DNA from 2 places in the Bradyrhizobium sp. SZCCHNRI1029 genome. Region 2 is predicted to be linked to the other one. Evidence: predicted binding sites of a transcription regulator. Region 2 holds the regulator's gene; the other holds the start of a gene.
The links. Region 2 encodes PhoB, which activates phosphate uptake and scavenging genes when phosphate is short. Its sites were predicted from a motif close to TGTCATNNANCTGTCAT; they were not measured.
Positions count from the first base shown of each region.

Region 1: a site for PhoB is predicted at 1,469-1,485, ahead of ugpB (sn-glycerol-3-phosphate ABC transporter substrate-binding protein UgpB). Genes of this name have one in related genera too.

Region 1 covers NZ_JAUEUK010000012.1:178,505-183,553, reverse strand. Annotated here, with positions in the region: gene QW861_RS28875 (organic hydroperoxide resistance protein) at 1-11, shown strand, start outside; gene QW861_RS28870 (CaiB/BaiF CoA-transferase family protein) at 134-1,336, shown strand; gene ugpB (sn-glycerol-3-phosphate ABC transporter substrate-binding protein UgpB) at 1,539-2,858, shown strand; gene ugpA (sn-glycerol-3-phosphate ABC transporter permease UgpA) at 2,909-3,790, shown strand; gene ugpE (sn-glycerol-3-phosphate ABC transporter permease UgpE) at 3,790-4,638, shown strand; gene QW861_RS28850 (sn-glycerol-3-phosphate import ATP-binding protein UgpC) at 4,749-5,049, shown strand, end outside.
Region 2 covers NZ_JAUEUK010000002.1:64,518-69,566, reverse strand. Annotated here, with positions in the region: gene QW861_RS05960 (HoxN/HupN/NixA family nickel/cobalt transporter) at 1-33, opposite strand, end outside; gene QW861_RS05955 (trypsin-like serine protease) at 210-1,526, opposite strand; gene phoB (phosphate regulon transcriptional regulator PhoB) at 1,673-2,380, opposite strand; gene phoU (phosphate signaling complex protein PhoU) at 2,397-3,113, opposite strand; gene pstB (phosphate ABC transporter ATP-binding protein PstB) at 3,144-3,965, opposite strand; gene pstA (phosphate ABC transporter permease PstA) at 3,962-4,843, opposite strand; gene pstC (phosphate ABC transporter permease subunit PstC) at 4,847-5,049, opposite strand, start outside.

The sequences.
Region 1 (5,049 bases), on a different contig from region 2:
ACGTCGTCTGAGCTTCAATTCCGTCATGCGGCAGGACGGCCTCCGTTGTCCTGCCGCATGGCAGCCATCCGTTTGCGCCGCCGCCGCAGCAATGCTTAATGATCGCGAGCTGAAACCAACCTCGCGACATCCGATGACACCCCAATTTGCTCCTGGCGCCATGGCCGGCCTGCGCGTGATCGATCTGACGCGCGTGCTCGGCGGCCCCTATTGCACGCAGATCCTGGCCGATCACGGCGCTGACGTGATCAAGGTCGAGCCGCCGGCCGGCGACGAGGTGCGCGACTGGGGTCCGCCCTTCCACGATGAGGACGCCGCCTATTTCGTCGGGATCAACCGCAACAAGCGCTCGATCGGCCTCGACCTCGCCTCCGAGGGCGGCCGCGCCGTGCTGATGCGGATGCTCGAGACGGCCGACGTGCTGATCGAGAACTTCAAGCCTGGCACCTTGGAGAAGTGGGGCATCGGCAGCGACACGCTGCGCGAGACATTCCCCAAGCTGGTGCACTGCCGCATCTGCGGCTTCGGCGCGGATGGCCCGCGCGGTGGCAATCCCGGCTACGACGCGATCATCCAGGCGATGACCGGCATGATCGCGGCGACCGGTTCGCCGCAGAGCGGACCGATGCGGATCGGCGTGCCGCTGGTCGACATCACCACCGGACTCTATGCCGCGATCGGCATCCTGATGGCGCTGTCGGAACGGCAGCGCTCGGGCATCGGTCAGTTCCTCGAGGTTACGCTGTATGAGACCGGCCTCGCGATCATGCATCCGCATACCGCAAACTACTTCATGCATGGCAAGCCGCCGTCGCTGACCGGCAACGAGCACCCGAACCTCGTTCCGTATGCGATCTTCGCGACCAAGACCGACGATATCTTCATCGGCGTCGGCAATGACGGCACCTTCCGCAAGCTCGCCAAGGAGATCGGCCGCCCCGAACTCGGCACCGATCCGCGCTTCGCCCGCAACAAGGATCGCGTCGCCAACCGCGAGGCGCTGCGCGCCGAGCTTGCCGCCGTGTTCAGCCAGTTCGAGGCGGAGCCGCTGTGCGACCGGCTGCTCGCGGCCGGTCTGCCGGCAGGACCCGTGCAGAAGATCGACAAGGCGCTGACCAATCCGCACACGATCTACCGCGGCGATGTCATCGAGAAGGACTGGTACAAGGGCGTCGCGTCGCCGATCCGGCTCGAACGCACCAAGCCGAGCCTGCGCTCCACCCCGCCGAAGTTCAGTCAGCACGCGCAGGAGGTGCTGACCGAGTTCGGTTACACGCCGAGCGAGATCGAGGCGCTGCTGTCCCAGGGCACGGTGTGCGCCGAGCGCAAGCGCTGAGGCGCCATCAGCCTGTCGTCTCTCACCGTCAGCGCCGGCCGGGGCATCGCCCCGGCGCGGCGCCGTCTCCCGCAAGTCGCTGCGTTCCGCCGCGATGAACGCGCTTTCCGCTGACGATCCAACCGGTTATACATTCACGAAACTGTCATCTCGCGCTGCTACGGCCGCGACGCCGATGACGTTTCACGGGAGGTATTCTTTAATGTCACTTCGCCAATTCTGGACGGCCGCGACTGCGGCAGTCACGCTGGTCCTGAGCGCCGCAGCACCTGCGCATGCCGTGACCGAAATTCAGTGGTGGCATGCGATGACCGGCGCCAACAACGACGTCATCGTCAAGCTCGCCAACGATTTCAACGCCTCGCAGTCCGACTACAAGGTCGTCCCGACTTACAAGGGCAACTACGCCGACACGATGAATGCCGGCATCGCCGCCTTCCGCGCCGGCAATGCGCCCCACATCATGCAGGTGTTCGAGGTCGGCACCGCCACCATGATGGCCGCCACCGGCGCCGTGAAGCCGGTCTACAAGCTGATGCAGGACGCCGGCGAGAAGTTCGATCCCAAGAGCTACCTGCCGGCGATCACCGGCTACTATTCGACCTCGAAGGGCGAAATGCTCTCCTTCCCCTTCAACTCATCGTCCACCGTCATGTGGGTGAATCTCGATGAGTTGAAGAAGGTCAACGCCGAGATCCCGAAGACCTGGCCTGAACTGTTCGAGACCGCCAAGAAGCTGAAGGCGGCCGGCCATCCGACCTGCGGCTTCTCGGGCTCCTGGGTCACCTGGGTCAATCTCGAGCAGCTCTCCGCCTGGCACAACGTGCCGCTGGCCAGCAAGGCGAACGGTCTCGACGGCTTCGACACCGTGCTGGAGTTCAACGGTCCGCTGCAGGTCAAACATCTCGAAAACCTGGTCGAGCTGCAGAAGGACAAGACCTACGACTATGCCGGCCGCACCAACACCGGCGAGGGCCGCTTCACCTCGGGCGAATGCCCGATCTACCTGACCTCGTCGGCGTTCTTCGGCAACGTCAAGGCCCAGGCCAAGTTCGCCTTCACCGCCGCGCCGATGCCGTATTATCCGGACGCCAAGGGCGCGCCGCAGAACTCGATCATCGGCGGCGCCTCGCTCTGGGTGATGGGCGGCAAGAGCGCGGACGAATACAAAGGCGTGGCGAAGTTCCTGACCTTCCTCTCGGACACCGATCGTCAGGTCTACATCCACAAGGCCTCGGGCTATCTGCCGATCACCAAGGCGGCCTACGCCAAGGCCAAGGCCGAGGGCTTCTACAAGGATCAGCCCTATCTGGAGACGCCGCTGCTCGAACTGACCAACAAGGAACCGACGGAGAATTCCCGCGGCCTGCGTCTTGGCAACATGGTGCAGCTGCGTGACGTCTGGTCGGAGGAAATCGAGCAGGCTCTGGCCGGCAAGAAGACCGCCAAGCAGGCGCTGGACGCCGCCGTCGAGCGCGGCAACCAGATGCTGCGCCAGTTCGAAAAGACGGCCGTGAAGTGAGGCCATGAGCCGGCAGGCCGCCTCGCGGCCTGCCGGCTCGCCGACCGACCATGCAGAAGAACGCCATCTTTCAGTCAAAACTGCTGCCGTTCGTGCTGGTCGCTCCCCAGCTCGCGATCGTGCTGATCTTCTTCTATTGGCCCGCGATCCAGGCCGTCATCCAGTCGTTCCTGCTGCAGGACGCGTTCGGCCTGTCCACGAGCTTCGTCTGGTTCGAGAACTACGCCGACCTGCTCAGCCAGCCGGACTATTTCCAGGCCATTCTCCGCACCTTCGGCTTCTCCTTCGCCATCGCGCTCTCGTCGCTGTCGGTCGCACTGCTGCTCGCGGTCATGGCGGACAAGCCGCTGCGCGGCGTCACGCTGTACCGGACGCTGCTGATCTGGCCCTATGCCGTGGCGCCGCCGGTGGTGGGCGTGCTCTGGATCTTCATGCTCCACCCGTCGCTCGGCGTGATCTCGCGCTATCTGCGCGCTGTTGGCATCGACTGGAATCCGCTGCTCGACGGCGACCAGGCGGCGCTGCAGATCATCCTCGCGGCCGCCTGGAAGCAGATCTCCTACAACTTCCTGTTCTTCCTCGCCGGGCTGCAGAGCATCCCCCGGAGCGTGCTCGAGGCCGCCGCGATCGACGGCGCGCGGCCGATGCGGCGGTTCTGGACCGTGACCTTCCCGCTGCTGTCGCCGACCATCTTCTTCCTGCTGGTCATCAACATCGTCTACGCCTTCTTCGAGACCTTCGGCATCATCGACACGATGACCCGCGGTGGTCCTGGCAAATCTACCGAGACGCTTGTCTACAAGGTCTATACCGATGGCCTGCTCGGCGGCAATCTGGGCTCGTCGGCCGCACAATCCGTCGTTCTGATGGTCATCGTCATCGTGCTGACGGCGATCCAGTTCCGCTTCGTCGAGCGCAAGGTGACCTATTGATGGTCGAGCAAGAAGGCATTCGACGCTACGTCGCGCACGCCATCCTGTGGATCGGAATCGCGATCGTCGCGTTCCCGGTCTATCTCGCGTTCGTCGCCTCGACGCAGGACAATGCGGTGATCGCCAACGGGCAGATGTCGCTGCTGCCTGGCGGGCACTTCCTGTCGACGTACTATCAGACGATCTTCGTCGGCACGAGCGGCTCGACCCGCGAGCCGGTTGCGACCATGCTTTTGAACTCGCTGGTCATGGCGCTGCTGATCGCCGTCGGCAAGATCGCGATCTCGATCATCTCGGCCTATGCGGTCGTCTACTTCCGCTTCCCGTTCCGCATGGCGATCTTCTGGCTCATCTTCATCACCCTCATGCTGCCGGTCGAGGTGCGCATCTATCCGACCTACAAGATCGTCGCCGACCTCCACATGCTCGACAGCTATGCGGGGCTCGCGCTGCCGCTGATCGCGTCCGCCACCGCCACGCTGCTGTTCCGCCAGTTCTTCATGACGGTGCCGGACGAGCTGCTGGAGGCCTCCCGCATCGACGGCGCCGGGCCGTTCCGCTTCTTCTGGGACACCCTGCTGCCGCTGTCGCGCACCAACATGGCGGCGCTGTTCGTGATCCTGTTCATCCTCGGCTGGAATCAATATCTCTGGCCGCTGCTGATCACGACGCGCGACGACATGCAGACCATCCAGATCGGCATCCGCAAGATGATCACGACGACCGACGCGCTGACCGAGTGGCCGATCGTGATGGCGACGGCCGTGCTCGCGATGCTGCCGCCGGTGTTCGTCGTCGTCGTCATGCAGCGCCTGTTCGTCAAGGGGCTGGTGGAGACGGAAAAGTGACGAGGGGGCGAATGGCGAATAGGGAATGGCGAATAGGGATATTTGCCCAACAACTCGCTTCGTCCCCTTCCCTATTTGCTACTCCCCATTCGCTATTCGCTAGGTAACCCATGGCCAACGTCACCCTCCGCAACGTCCGCAAGGTCTACCAGGGCGGCTTCGAAGCCATCAAAGGCGTCGATGTCGATGTCGGCGACGGTCAGTTCTGCGTGCTGGTCGGGCCGTCGGGCTGCGGCAAATCCACCCTGCTGCGGATGGTCGCGGGGCTCGAGACGATCACCTCGGGCGAGATCGACATCGGCGGCCGCATCGTCAATGCGATCGAGCCGGCGGATCGCGACATCGCGATGGTGTTCCAGAACTACGCGCTCTATCCGCACATGACCGTCTACAACAACATGGCCTACGGCC
Region 2 (5,049 bases):
GGCACGAGGATGATCAATTTGAACAATCGTCATACTCGGACTATAGCAAGAGCCAGGCCAGTTCGGTAAAGCCCCCCGCTGCAGGCAAAAGCTGCAGGAAAACGTGGGCGGCCCTTCCCGGATTGCCCTCTCGCTTGGCAACCCGCTATCCAGTCACGCACAGTTCATGACCAGCGGCGGGACATCTTCTTCTCTCGCCCCTCCTTCGCTCACCGCATCGAGGCACTCTGTGCCGTGATCTCGCGCCGCACGACCGCCTCGAACTGGCTCGCGGGGGCTGCGAACATCAGCCGGGTCTCCTCGTGGAACGCCGAGAAGATGCCGACCACGGCCGGCTGTCCGCCGACTTCGGCCATGATGGGGGAGCCCGAATAGCCGAAATTGGCGAGGCAATGCACCGTCAGCAGCATCCCGTCCTTGGTCATGCCGGCGCTGCAATTGCGCTGGCCGGTCGGCGAATAGCGCCGCTCCTGGCCGTAGCCGATCTCGGAGATGGTTCCGGCCGAGGTCGCAGCCTGCAATTCCTCGCGCGTCAGCGCCTTGACCGCGACCGGCTTCGACGGCAGCGCGTCCTTCAGCACGATCAATGCCCAATCGGCGGGCGAGCGGTCGAGCGACCACCTGTCGTGCCGGGTCGGGACGAAATCGGGCGCCACGATCAGCTTGTCGGCGACCGACGATGCCGCCGGCGTGCCCCTGTTCATGCCGGCCAGGAAGCGGACGTTGCCGGGGCTGACCTGCGCCACGCCGTTGAACACGCAATGCGCCGCGGTGAGCACGACGCGCGGCGCGACCAGCGTGCCGGTGCACCAGCCGCCGGTCGAGTATTGCGCGACGGTGACGACGCCGATCGACGACGCCGGCCACGAGGTGGGATCGACGACCTCGCCGATGTGACGGTCGAGCCCGAGCAGTTGCTCCGGACGCGGAGCGGCGATGCCGGCCTCCGCCGATTCCGGCTTCGGCCGCCAGGCCGCAATGGCAGTCTGAGCCTGGACGCGCTGCGGCTCGGTCAACTTGACCCGCTGCACGTCGCGGCCGGCCGATCGCACGCCGCTACGGCCCGCCATCACCAGCCAGGCATAGCCCTGCACGACGTCCTGTTTCACACCGCGGCCGTCGAGCAGCATCAGGCCGAGCATGTATTGCGACTGGGCGAAGCCCTGCGCCGCGGCGCGGCTGAACCAGCGGCCGGCTTCGCCGTAATTGCTCGCAACACCTTCGCCGTTGACGTAGGCGATGCCGAGATAGTGTTGCGCGACGGCGAGCCCCTGATCGGCGGCCTTGCGGTACCACGCCAGCGCCTCGGCGGGGTTGCGCGGTTGGCCCCAGCCGAAGGCGTGCATGAAGCCGACGTCGAACTGCGCCCGCGCATCGCCCTTGGCGGCCAGCGGCAGCAGCCGTCGCATCGCCGCCGCATGCTGCCCGTTGCCTGCCGCCGCGACCGCGTCTTCGAGCTCGGCGGCCGTGGCGCCCGCCGCGCCGCCGAGCAGCACGGCAAGAGATATGATGATGGTCTTGATCAAGGGCGTCCGCTGGGACCGAAACATCGTGACGGCCACGAAGCAGACACGATCAAGACGGCGGCGGCGTGGCGGAAAGCGGACCGCGATCTCCTCAATCGGGCCGCCTCGCGTCTCACACCTGCTGCGTCCTCACGCCGGATCGCCCCTTACACCTGCTCGCTCTTGGCGAAGCGATCATCGAGCGCATAACCGGCGCCGCGCACGGTGCGGATCGGGTCCTGCTCGCGGCCGGGATTGAGCAGCTTGCGCAGGCGGCCGATATGGACGTCGACGGTGCGCTCGTCGATGTAGATGTCGCGGCCCCAGACACTGTCGAGCAGCTGCTCGCGGCTGAACACGCGGCCGGGATGCTCCAGGAAGAACTCGAGCAGGCGGTATTCGGTCGGGCCGAGATCGATCGGCCTACCAGAGCGCGCCACGCGGCGCTTCTCGCGGTCGAGCTCGATGTCGCCATAGGACAGCACGGTCGCCAGCCGCTCCGGACTCGCCCGCCGCAGCAGGCCTTTCACCCGCGCCAGAAGCTCCGGCACCGAGAACGGCTTGACGATGTAGTCGTCGGCGCCGGTCGCGAGGCCGCGCACGCGCTCGCTCTCCTCGCCGCGTGCGGTGAGCATGATGATCGGCAACTGCCGGGTCTCGGTCCGCGCCCGCAGGCGGCGGCACAGCTCGATGCCGGACAGGCCCGGCAGCATCCAGTCGAGCACGACGAGATCGGGAACACGCTCCTTCAGGCGCGTGTCGGCTTCGTCGCCGCGCGCCACTGTCTCGACCTCGTAGCCTTCGGCCTCGAGGTTGTAGCGCAGCAGCGTCGTCAGCGCCTCCTCGTCCTCCACCACCAGAATTCGGGCGCCCATGTCTGAACCGTCTCTCTCAGTTGCCGGGGATCGTCGATGCGAAGCTCGTCATGTCGCCCTTCGGGCGCTTGTCCATGATCTGCTGGCCTTCGATCATATAGAACACCGTCTCGGCGATGTTGGTCGCGTGATCGCCGATGCGCTCGATATTCTTGGCGCAGAACATCAGGTGGATGCAGAACGAGATGTTGCGCGGATCCTCCATCATGTAGGTCAGGAGCTCGCGAAACAGCGAGGTGCAGATGGCATCGACTTCCTCATCGCCCTTCCACACCGTCATCGCCGCCGGCAAATCGTGCGCGGCATAGGCGTCCAGCACCGTCTTGACCTGCGACTGCACGAGATCGGTCATGTGCTCGAGCCCGCGGATCAGCTTCAGCGGATGGAAGTCGCTCTCCAGCGCCGCGACGCGCTTGCCGATGTTCTTGGCGAGGTCGCCGATGCGCTCCAGATCGGTCGCCACGCGCATCGCGCCGACGATCTCGCGCAGGTCGACCGCCATCGGCTGTCGCCGGGCGATGGTGAGAACGGCGCGCTCCTCGATGATGCGCTGCAGCTTGTCGACCTCGGCGTCGGTGGCGACCACCTTCTGGCCGAGCGCGATGTCGCGTCGCACCAGCGCATCGACGGAATCGACGATCAGCCGCTCGGCGAGGCCGCCCATCTCCGATACCAGACGGGTGAGGTCCTGCAGATCGCTGTCGAACGCCTTGGCGGTATGTTCACTGGCCATGATGATCTCCTGAAGACAATGTCGTCGGCGTCAGCCGAACCGGCCGGTGATGTAATCCTGGGTCCGCCGATCGCTCGGCGAGGTGAAGATCTTGCTGGTGTCGTCGAACTCGATCAGCTCGCCGAGATACATGAAGGCGGTCTTGTCGGAGACGCGCGCCGCCTGCTGCATGTTATGCGTCACGATGGCGATCGTATAGTTTTCGGCGAGTTCCTGGATCAGCTCCTCGACCTTGGCGGTCGAGATCGGATCGAGCGCCGAGCACGGCTCGTCGAACAGGATCACCTCCGGCCGGACCGCCACGGTACGCGCGATGCACAGCCGCTGCTGCTGGCCGCCGGACAGCGACAGGCCCGAGGCGTTGAGCTTGTCCTTGACCTCGTTCCACAACGCGCCGCCGCGCAGCGCCTTCTCGACCCGGTCGTCCATCTCCGACTTGGAGATCTTCTCATAGAGGCGGATGCCGAAGGCGATGTTCTCGTAGATCGTCATCGGGAACGGCGTCGGCTTCTGGAACACCATGCCGACCCGGGCACGCAGCAGGTTCAGATCGAGCTTGGGATCGAGGATGTTGGTGTTGTCGAGCATCAGCTGCCCGGTCGCCCGCTGCCCCGGATAGAGATCGTACATCCGGTTGAAGATGCGCAGCAGCGTGGACTTGCCGCAGCCGGACGGGCCGATGAACGCGGTGACGCGGTTGGTGCCCAGCGACAGGTTGATGTTCTTCAGCGCATGATGGTCGCCGTAGTAGAAGTTGAGGTTGCGCGCGGTCACCTTGGCCGGCGCATCCGGAAGCGCCTTGCCGTGAAGAGCGTGATTGGGCTGACTGACGGAGACGGACAGTTCGGTCATTTGGTGTTCCTCTCGGCGCCGAGAATGCGTGCACCGATGTTCAGGGCGAGCACGGCCAGAGTGATGAGAAGGGCTCCGCTCCAGGCCAGTTGTTTCCAGTAGGCATAAGGGCTCTGGACGAAATTGTTGATGGTGACGGGCAGGTTCGCCATCGTCTTGGAAAGGTTGAGGCTCCAGAACTGGTTCGACAGCGCGGTGAACAGCAGAGGCGCGGTCTCGCCGGCGACGCGGGCGGTCGCCAGCAGCACGCCGGTGATGAGGCCCGAGCGCGCCGCCCGATAGGCGATGCGGCGGATCACCAGCGAGCGCGGCAGGCCGAGCGCAGACGCCGCCTCGCGCAGCGGGTTGGGCACGAGCAGCAGCATGTCCTCGGTGGTGCGCAGCACCACCGGGATCACGATGACCGCCAATGCAAGGGAACCCGCGAGTGCCGAGAAGCCGCCCATCGGCACCACGACCGCACCATAGATGAACAGGCCGATGATGATCGAGGGCGCCGACAGCAGGATGTCGTTGATGAAGCGGATCACCGAGGTCAGGCGGTCGTTGCGGCCGTATTCGGCGAGATAGGTGCCGGCGAACAGGCCGAGCGGCGCGCCGATGCCGACGCCGATGATCGTCATGATCAAGGAGCCGACGATGGCGTTGCGCAGGCCGCCTTCGCTGGAGCCGGGCGGTGGCGTGTCGGCGGCAAAAACCTGCAGGCTGAGGCCGGCGAGTCCGTTATAGAACAGCGTGAACAGGATCAGCGCCAGCCAGGTGACGCCGAACATCGCGGCAGCAACGCAGAGGCCGCGGATCACGATGTCTCTGCGGCGCCGGCGCGCATAGATCGGATTGACCGGCGCATCGAGTGTAAGCGTGTCAGCGCTGGACATGGCTTATTTTCCCGCCTTGGCTTCGAGCCGCATGAGCATCAGCCGCGCGCTCGCCAGCACGAAGAACGTGAGCACGAACAGCAGCAGGCCGAGCAGGATCAGGCTCGACTGGTGCAGCCCGTCGCTCTCCTGGAATTCGGAGGCGATGGCGGCCGAGATCGTGGTGCCCGGTGCGAAGATCGAGGATGAGATACGGAACGAGTTGC